2 regions of the Nonomuraea sp. IBHARD001 genome follow, and region 1 is predicted to be linked to the other one. Evidence: predicted binding sites of a transcription regulator. Region 1 holds the regulator's gene; the other holds the start of a gene.

Evidence for each region. The regulator HspR, encoded in region 1, represses chaperone genes until heat shock. The targets are predictions, from matches to a motif close to ANTTGAGTCNNNNNGACTCAANT.
Region 2: lon (endopeptidase La) is a predicted target of HspR. The motif match lies at 2,535-2,557, and genes of this name have one in related genera.

The regions. Positions count from the first base shown of each region.
Region 1 covers NZ_JBWBBW010000002.1:376,272-380,684, forward strand. The annotation lists gene clpB (ATP-dependent chaperone ClpB) at 1-2,449, opposite strand, end outside; gene ACTWNK_RS03850 (heat shock protein transcriptional repressor HspR) at 2,453-2,803, opposite strand; gene dnaJ (molecular chaperone DnaJ) at 2,808-3,992, opposite strand; gene grpE (nucleotide exchange factor GrpE) at 4,024-4,413, opposite strand, start outside.
Region 2 covers NZ_JBWBBW010000002.1:3,361,116-3,365,528, reverse strand. The annotation lists gene ACTWNK_RS17525 (Fic family protein) at 1-93, opposite strand, end outside; gene lon (endopeptidase La) at 161-2,521, opposite strand; gene ACTWNK_RS17515 (SseB family protein) at 2,711-3,577, shown strand; gene ACTWNK_RS17510 (hypothetical protein) at 3,574-3,954, shown strand; gene ACTWNK_RS17505 (YbaB/EbfC family nucleoid-associated protein) at 4,050-4,413, shown strand, end outside.

The DNA of each region.
Region 1 (4,413 bases):
TGCGCAGCGGACGCGCGCCGTACATCGGGTCGTAGCCGGTCATCGCCAGCCAGTCGCGCGCCGCCGGGGTCACGGTCAGCTCCAGGCGGCGGTCGGCCAGCCGTTCGGCCAGCTTGACCACCTGGAGGTCGACGATGCTGGCCAGCTCCTCGGTGCCGAGGGCGTCGAACACGATGACGTCGTCGAGCCGGTTGAGGAACTCGGGCTTGAACGACGAGCGCACGGCGGTCATGACCGCGTCACGCTTGGCGCCGTTCTCCAACTGCGGGTCCACCAGGAACTGCGAGCCGATGTTGGAGGTCAGGATGAGGATCGTGTTGCGGAAGTCGACCGTGCGCCCCTGCCCGTCGGTCAGCCGGCCGTCGTCGAGCACCTGCAGCAGGATGTCGAACACCTCGGGATGCGCCTTCTCCACCTCATCCAGCAACACCACGGTGTACGGCCTGCGCCGCACGGCCTCGGTGAGCTGGCCGCCCTCCTCGTAGCCGACATAGCCGGGCGGTGCGCCGACGAGCCTGGCGACGCTGTGCTTCTCGGAGTACTCCGACATGTCGATGCGCGTCATCGCACGCTCGTCGTCGAACAGGAAGTCGGCCAGCGCCTTGGCCAGCTCCGTCTTGCCCACGCCGGTCGGGCCGAGGAACAGGAACGAGCCGGTCGGCCGATCCGGGTCGGCGATGCCCGCCCTGGCCCTGCGCACGGCGTCGGATACGGCCTCGACGGCCTTGTGCTGGCCGATGAGCCGCCTGCCGAGTTCGTCCTCCATGCGCAGCAGTTTGGTCGTCTCGGCCTCCAGCAGCCTGCCCGCGGGGATGCCGGTCCACGAGGAGATCACCTGGGCGATGTCGTCGGGCCCGACCTCCTCCTTGACCATGGCGTCCTCGGGCACGGCGGCCTTGGAGGCCTCCTGCAGCGCGTGCTCGAGACGGGGCACGTCGGCGTACATCAGGCGGGAGGCCGCCTCGAAGTCGCCGTCGCGCTGGGCCCGCTCGGCCGCGCCGCGCGCCTCGTCGAGCTGCTTCTTCAGCTCGCCGACCTTGTTGAGCCCGGCCTTCTCGTGCTCCCAGCGGCCGACGAGGGCGTTGAGCTCCTCCTGGCGGTCGGCCAGCTCCTTGCGCAGCCGTTCCAGGCGCTGGCGGGAGGCCTCGTCGGTCTCCTTGGCGATGGCCAGCTCCTCCATCCGCATCCGGTCGACCGTGCGCTGCAGCTCGTCGATCTCGACCGGGCGCGAGTCGATCTCCATCCGGAGCCGGGAGGCGGACTCGTCGACCAGGTCGATGGCCTTGTCGGGCAGGAACCTGTTGGTGATGTAGCGGTCGGACAGCGCCGCCGCCGCGACCAGGGAGCTGTCGGCGATCTGGACCTGGTGGTGGGCCTCGTAGCGGCCCTTGAGCCCGCGCAGGATCGCGATCGTGTCCTCGACGGTCGGCTCGCCCACGTAGACCTGCTGGAAACGCCGCTCCAGCGCGGGGTCCTTCTCGATGCGCTCGCGGTACTCGTCGAGGGTGGTCGCGCCGATCATCCGCAGCTCGCCCCTGGCCAGCATCGGCTTGAGCATGTTGCCGGCGTCCATCGCGCCTTCGGCGGCGCCCGCGCCGACCACGGTGTGCAGTTCGTCGATGAAGGTGACGACCTGGCCGTCGCTCTCCTTGATCTCCGAGAGCACGGCCTTGAGCCGCTCCTCGAACTCGCCCCTGAACTTCGCGCCCGCGACCATCGCGCCGAGGTCGAGCGAGATCAGCCGCTTGTTCTTCAGCGACTCGGGCACGTCGCCGGCCACGATGCGCTGGGCCAGACCCTCGACGACGGCGGTCTTGCCCACGCCGGGCTCGCCGATGAGCACCGGGTTGTTCTTGGTACGGCGCGAGAGCACCTGCACGACGCGGCGGATCTCGGAGTCGCGGCCGATCACGGGGTCGAGCCTGCCGCTGCGGGCACGCTCGGTCAGGTCGACGCCGTACTTCTCCAGCGCCTGGTAGGTGTCTTCGGGCGTGGCGCTGGTGACCCTGGCATGGCCGCGCACCTTCTCGAACGCGTCGAGCAGCGCCTCGGGCGTGGCGCCCTGTGACCGCAGCAGCTCGGCCGCCGGACCGCCGTCGGCCGCCAGGCCCACCAGCAGGTGCTCGGTCGAGACGTACTCGTCGCCGAGCCTGGTGGCCCGCTGCGACGCGGTGTTGATCACGGTCAGCAGCTGCCGTGAGCTCGACGGCGCCCCCACCGTCGACCCCTGCGCCTTGGGCAGCGCCGCGAGCTGCTCCTCAGCCCGCTGACGCAGCCCCTTCCAGTCGGCCCCGACAGCCTCAAGCAGAGGTATGGCGGTGCCGCCCGTCTGGTTGAGCAGGGTGGTCAGCAGGTGGACGGGGGCGATCTCAGGATTACCTTCGGCAGCGGCTCGGCGCATGGCCCCCGACAGAGCCTCCTGGCTCTTCTGCGTCAGCTTGTAGTCCATCTGTCAAACCCCCGGTGGTAGCTCGTATCTGATCAATGCTCTGACCGTCGACATCTCGGCGCGCAGCCGAAGGACCTCTTCGCGCAGCCGCAGGGCTTCGTTCTCCAACTCCAGGATCCGCTTGATCCCGGCCAGGTTGATGCCCTCCTCCTGCGACAGGCGCTGCACCTCGCGCAGCTGGACGATGTCGCGGGTGGAGTAGAGGCGGCCGCGGCCCGCCGTGCGGCCCGGGCTCACCAGGCCCAGCCGGTCGTACTGACGCAGGGTCTGCGGATGCAGGCCGGACAGTTGCGCCGCCACCGAGATCACGTAGACGGGAGTGTCGTCGGACAGATCGAAGTAGTTGGCGTCCATCGGCTTACTCGCTTCTGGCCTTCAGGATGAGGTCGGCGCGCGGGTCCTCGCCCGCGCTCGCTTCACGGAACTCGTTGAGCAGCTCGCGCGACTTCTCGTCGAGGTGCTGCGGGACGAGGACCTCGACCGTCACCAGCAGGTCGCCCTTGGTGCCGTCCTTGCGGGTGACGCCGCGACCGCGCACACGCATGGTGCGGCCGTTGGGCGTGCCCTCGGGGATGCGCAGGGTGACGGGCAGGCTCCTGAGCACCGGGACCTTGATCTCGGCGCCGAGCGCGGCCTCGGTGAACGTCACCGGGACCGTGATCGTCAGGTTGTCGCCGGTGCGGCCGAACACCGCGTGCGGCTTGACGTGCGTGACGATGTAGAGATCGCCCGCGGGACCGCCGTTCTCGCCCGGAGCGCCCTTGCCCTTGAGCTTGACGCGCTGGCCGTCGGCGACTCCCGCCGGGATGCGCGCGTTGATGGTGCGGGTGCTCTTGCCCCTGCCACTGCCCTCGCACACCTGGCACGGGTCGTCGACGAGCAGACCCCTGCCCTTGCAGTCGCGGCAGGGCTCGGAGAAGGCGAAGTTGCCCAGGTTGCGGCTGGCCGCGCCGGTGCCGTCACACGTCGGGCAGACGCGTGGCGTGGTGCCGGCCTTGGCGCCGGTGCCCGAGCACGCGGTGCACGCCGACGAGCTGGTCAGCCGCAGGGCGACGGTCGCGCCCTCGACGGCCTCGGTGAACGACAGGGTGACCTCGGACTCGATGTCCTGGCCACGGCGGGGCCGCGTCGTCGTCGAACGCGTGCCCCCCGTGCCGCTGTTGCCTCTGTTGAACAGACCCCCGAACAGGTCGCCGATCCGCTCGCCCGCGCCGCTCTGCTGGTTGTTGGTGCCACCGAACAGGTCGCCGAAGTCGAACGGGAAGCCCCCACCGCCCGCGCCCCCCCTGGGCGCGCCCAATCCCGATCCGAACAGCGTGCGCGCCTCGTCGTACTCCTTGCGGCGCTTGGTGTCGGACAGGATGTCGTAAGCCTCGGAGACCTCCTTGAACTTGGTCTCCTTCTCCGGGCTGCCCTGATTGGCGTCAGGGTGATACTGCCTGGCCAGCTTGCGGTAGGCCTTCTTGATCTCTTCGGCGCTGGCGGACTTGGGCACACCAAGGACGGCGTAGTAGTCCTTCTCCAGATAGTCCTTGGTGCTCATCTATGGTCCTTTCGGGGGTCTGCTCTTGGTCTTACTCTGACGCGGGGTTTCCCTCGGACGCGGGCGCGTCCTCGGGCTCGGCGACGGCCACCCGCGCCGGGCGCAGGATCCGCTCACCGATCCGGTAACCGGGCTGGAAGACCTCTACGCAGGTCGGCTCGGTCACGTCGGACGAGTAGCTGTGCATCAACGCCTCGTGCACGGTCGGGTCGAAAGGATCGCCCTTGGTGCCGAAGGAGTCGAGTCCGAGCTTGGTCGTGGCCGCCTCCAGCTGCTCGCTCACCTTGGCGAAACCGCCGGTGAGCTCGCCGTGGTCGCGTGCCCTTCCGATGTCGTCGAGCACGGGCAGCAGCTCGGTCAGCACGCTTGCGACGGCCTGCTCCTTGACCGCGAGCCTGTCACGCTCGACCCTGCGCCGGTA
Region 2 (4,413 bases), 3.0 Mb from region 1:
GGCCAGGCGGTATCTCAGGTCGCGCCGCATGTCCTCGAGCTCGGCGAGGACCCCCTGGTCGGCGGGCGCGAGCGCCGGAGTTCCGTACAGCATGCGACCCATAGCAACATGGACGAATCATCCAGTCAAGCGACTGAATGATTCGTCCATGTAAGTCGGCTCAGGCCGCTGCGGTGGCGGCGACCTTGGCCGGGGTGAGGGCGATGTCGAGGACCTCGCGGACGTCGCTCACCAGGTGGATGGTGAGCTCGTTGCGCACGGCCTCGGGGACGTCGTCCAGGTCGGGCTCGTTGCGGGCGGGGATGAGGACGGTGGTGATTCCGGCCCGGTGTGCGGCCAGCAGCTTCTGCTTGGCGCCGCCGATGGGCAGGACCCTGCCGGTGAGCGAGACCTCGCCGGTCATCGCGACGTCGGGACGGACCTGGCGGCCCGACAGCAGCGACGCGAGTGCGGTGGTCAGCGTGACTCCGGCGGAGGGGCCGTCCTTGGGCACGGCTCCCGCGGGGAAGTGGATGTGCACCGAACGGTCCTTCAGCGACGAGACCGGCAGCTCCAGCTCCGCGCCGCGTGAGCGCAGGTAGGACAGTGCGATCTTCGCCGACTCCTTCATCACGTCACCGAGCTGACCGGTCAGGGTCAGGCCGGTGTCGCCGGTCTCGGGATCGGCCAGCGACGCCTCCACGTAGAGGACGTCACCGCCCGCGCCCGTCACCGCGAGCCCGGTCGCCACGCCCGGCACCGAGGTGCGCTGGCGCGACTCGGGGAGCGAGGACTCCGGCACGAACCTGGGCCTGCCCAGGTATCCGGTCAGGGAGTCGTCGCCGACCGTGACGGGGAAGGCGTCGGCCACCGTGACCTTGCGCAGGATCCTGGCCAGCGAACGCTCGAGGGAGCGCACACCCGCCTCCCGGGTGTACTCGGCGGCCAGCCTGCGCAGCGCCGCGTCGTCGACGGAGACGTCGCTCGCGGAGAGCCCGGCCAGGTCGAGCTGGCGCGGCAGCAGGTGGTCGCGGGCGATGGCGACCTTCTCGTCCTCGGTGTAGCCGTCGAGGGTGACGATCTCCATGCGGTCGAGCAGCGGGCCGGGGATCGCCTCCAGCACATTGGCCGTCGCCAGGAAGAGCACGTCGCTCAGGTCGAGCTCGACCTCCAGGTAGTGGTCGCGGAAGGTGTGGTTCTGCGCGGGGTCGAGGACCTCGAGCAGGGCGGCCGTCGGGTCGCCGCGGTAGTCGGAGCCGACCTTGTCGATCTCGTCGAGCAGCACGACCGGGTTCATCGAGCCGGCCTCGCGGATGGCCCTGACGATACGGCCGGGCAGTGCGCCGACGTAGGTGCGCCGGTGTCCCCGGATCTCGGCCTCGTCGCGCACGCCGCCGAGCGCCACGCGGACGAACTTACGGCCCATGGCACGGGCGACCGACTCGCCGAGCGAGGTCTTGCCGACCCCGGGCGGACCGGCGAGGGCGAGCACCGCGCCGCTGCGCCTGCCGCCGACCACGCCGAGGCCCTTGTCCTGACGGCGCTTGCGCACGGCCAGGTGCTCGATGATGCGGTCCTTGACGTCGTCGAGGCCGTAGTGGTCGGCGTCGAGCACCTCGCGGGCCCCGGCGACGTCGTAGGCGTCCTCGCTGCGGTCGTTCCACGGGATGTCGAGCACGGTGTCGAGCCAGGTGCGGATCCAGCCGGTCTCGGGCGACTGGTCGGAGGTCCGCTCCAGCTTGTCGACCTCCTTGAGCGCGGCCTCGCGCACCTTCTCGGGCAGGTCGGCGGCCTCCACGCGGGCGCGGTAGTCCTCCTCCTCGGTCTCGGAGGCGTCGCCGTTGAGCTCCTTGAGCTCCTTGCGCACGGCGGCGAGCTGCTGGCGCAGCAGGAACTCGCGCTGCTGCTTCTCCATGCCCTCCTGGACGTCCTTGCGGATCGTCTCGGCGACGTCGAGCTCGGCCAGGTGCTCGCGGGCCCACTCCACCAGCAGGCCGAGGCGCTCGGCGGGGTCCTCGGTCTCCAGGACGCGGACCTTCTGCGGCGTGGTCAGCCAGGGCGCGTAGCCGGAGCTGTCGGCCAGCGTCGAGGGGTCGTCCATGCCGTTGACGGCGTCGACGACCTGCCAGGCGCCGCGCTTCTGCAGGATCGTGGTGGCCAGCGCCTTGTACTCACGGGCGAGCTCGTCGGTGCGGCCGGTGGCCGACGGGGTGGGCAGCGGGGTGGCCTGCACCCACAGGGCCGCACCCGGGCCCGTGGTGCCGGTGCCGACCCTGGCCCTGCTCACGCCGCGCACGACGGCGGCGGGCTCACCGCCCGGCAGTCTGCCGACCTGCTCGACGATCGCCTCGACGCCGACGGCACCGTACTTTCCGTCGATCCGGGGAACGAGCAGCACCCGTGGCTTGTTGAGACCGGATGCCTGTGCGGCGTCGATGGCCGCCCGCACCTCGGAGTCGGACAGGTCCAGCGGGACGACCATGCCCGGCAGAACGACCTCGTCGTCGAGCGGCAGGACCGGAAGGATCAAGCTCTCACTCATGCGAACTCCAAAGGGTTGAGTTATACCCACTCAATTCTTGAGAGCCTCCGAATGTTCCCGAACTTGCCGACGTTCGCTCACAGCGATCGTAATCTTGTAAGCACAGCGCACCGAATCCAGTCCACAATGTGGACATGTCTTGATATGGTGCCCTCGAATTCGATCTCTGGACACCGGGCAAAGGGCGGTATGCGGCAGGCGAGCGACTTCGAACGACGACTCACGGCGGCACGGGACGAAGGCGACCTGGCGCAGTGCCTGAGCCTGCTGCGCGCGGCCGACTTCGCCCTGCCGATCAGCGCCGAGGCCGCGTCGGGCGCCGAGCCGCCCGCATGGCCGGTCGCGGACGACGCCGAGCGCACCTGGCTGCTGGCCTACACCTCCGAGCAGGCGATGCGCGAGGCGACGGGAGGCGCGGCCGGGCACCATCGTGTGGTGTCGCTGGTGGAGATGGCCGCGGGCTGGCCCGACCCGCGCTGGGGCCTGGCCGTCAATGCGGGCCTCGACCCCTGCTTCCTGCTGGAGCCGGGCACGGTGGCCAGGCTGGCCGTACCCACGCTGGTGCAGGACCACGCGGCTGACGGCTCGCACGCCGTCGTGCAGAAGCTGCTGCGGCCTGGCGACATCCAGGCGCTCATCGACGACGGCCGACCCCGCGTGTCCGGCTACTGCCACCACGCGCTCGACGTGGCGCACATCGCCACGCCCGCGGTGCTCGCCGACGCCCTCCTGTGCGACGACGTGCTCACCGCCGAGGGCGCGGTCAACATCCTGCGCTGGCCCGCGATCGGCCCGGACCTCTACCGCACGCCGTACGGCGGGCGGGACGAGGCGGGGATGGCCGCGGTCGAGGGCTGGGTGGTGGAGGAGGCGCCCTTCACCGGGATGGGCCTGGCGCCGAACGTGGACCAGACGATCAGGGAGTACCTCACGGCCGGTGTCGCGCTGCCGTACGGGGCCGAGATCGTGGAGCTCGGTCACGACGGGGTGACGCGCAGGCGTGCGGTGTACGACGCCGACCTGGGGCACTGGCTGCTGCTGGAGGCGCAGGGGTGAGCGACGGCTACCGCGTGCACTGGCAGGGCGCGGCCTACCCCGCCTCGCCCGAGCTCCGGGCAGACGGCGTGTGGTGGCGGCTGCGCCGCGACACCCCGGCCGACGGCTTCGAGCAGGTGGCGCCGGGGCGCTGGGTCAGGGTCGTGCCGGGCGGCGCGTGCGAGCGGGCGAGCCATGTGACGACCGTGTGCGCCTGGCGGGCCGAGCCCTTCGTCGTCCTGGCCGAACAGGAGGGCGTGCTGCTGCTGGAGTACACCGGCGGCAGGGTCACGGTGGCCGCGGAACTGGGGTTGACCCGCGTCGAACGGGGTGTGCACCGCATCAGAGTGCACCGCGACGAGGTGTCCGGCCTGCGGGAAAAGGTGACCGACCTCTAACCGACCCCTGTCTTCGGGATTCGGGTGAGCGGGCGGCCGTCTCATGTTGTTGGATTGGATTAGTGAGGTTTGTTTACAGTAGAGGGGGCAGTGATATGCGGGGGGCGGACGAGGTGGACCCGGCGGGCCTGCAGGCCTATGCCGACCAGTTGCGCAAGACCTTCGTACGGTTACAGGAAGAGGTCCCCGGGCTGCGGCGCGAGGCGCTGGCCGTCCAGGTGACCGAACGATCGCCCGACGGCCTCGTGACCGTCACGGTGGGGGCCAGGGGCGATCTGGTCAGGCTGGACATCGACCCGCGCGTCTACCGGCGCCCCGATGCCGCGAGCCTGGGCGAGGTCGTCACCGAGACCGTGAACAGGGCGACGGAGAAGGCACGCCAGCGCGTCGTCGACGTGTTCGCGCCGCTGATCCCGGCCGAACAGCTGCGCGCCCACCTCGACGGCGACCTCGACGCCG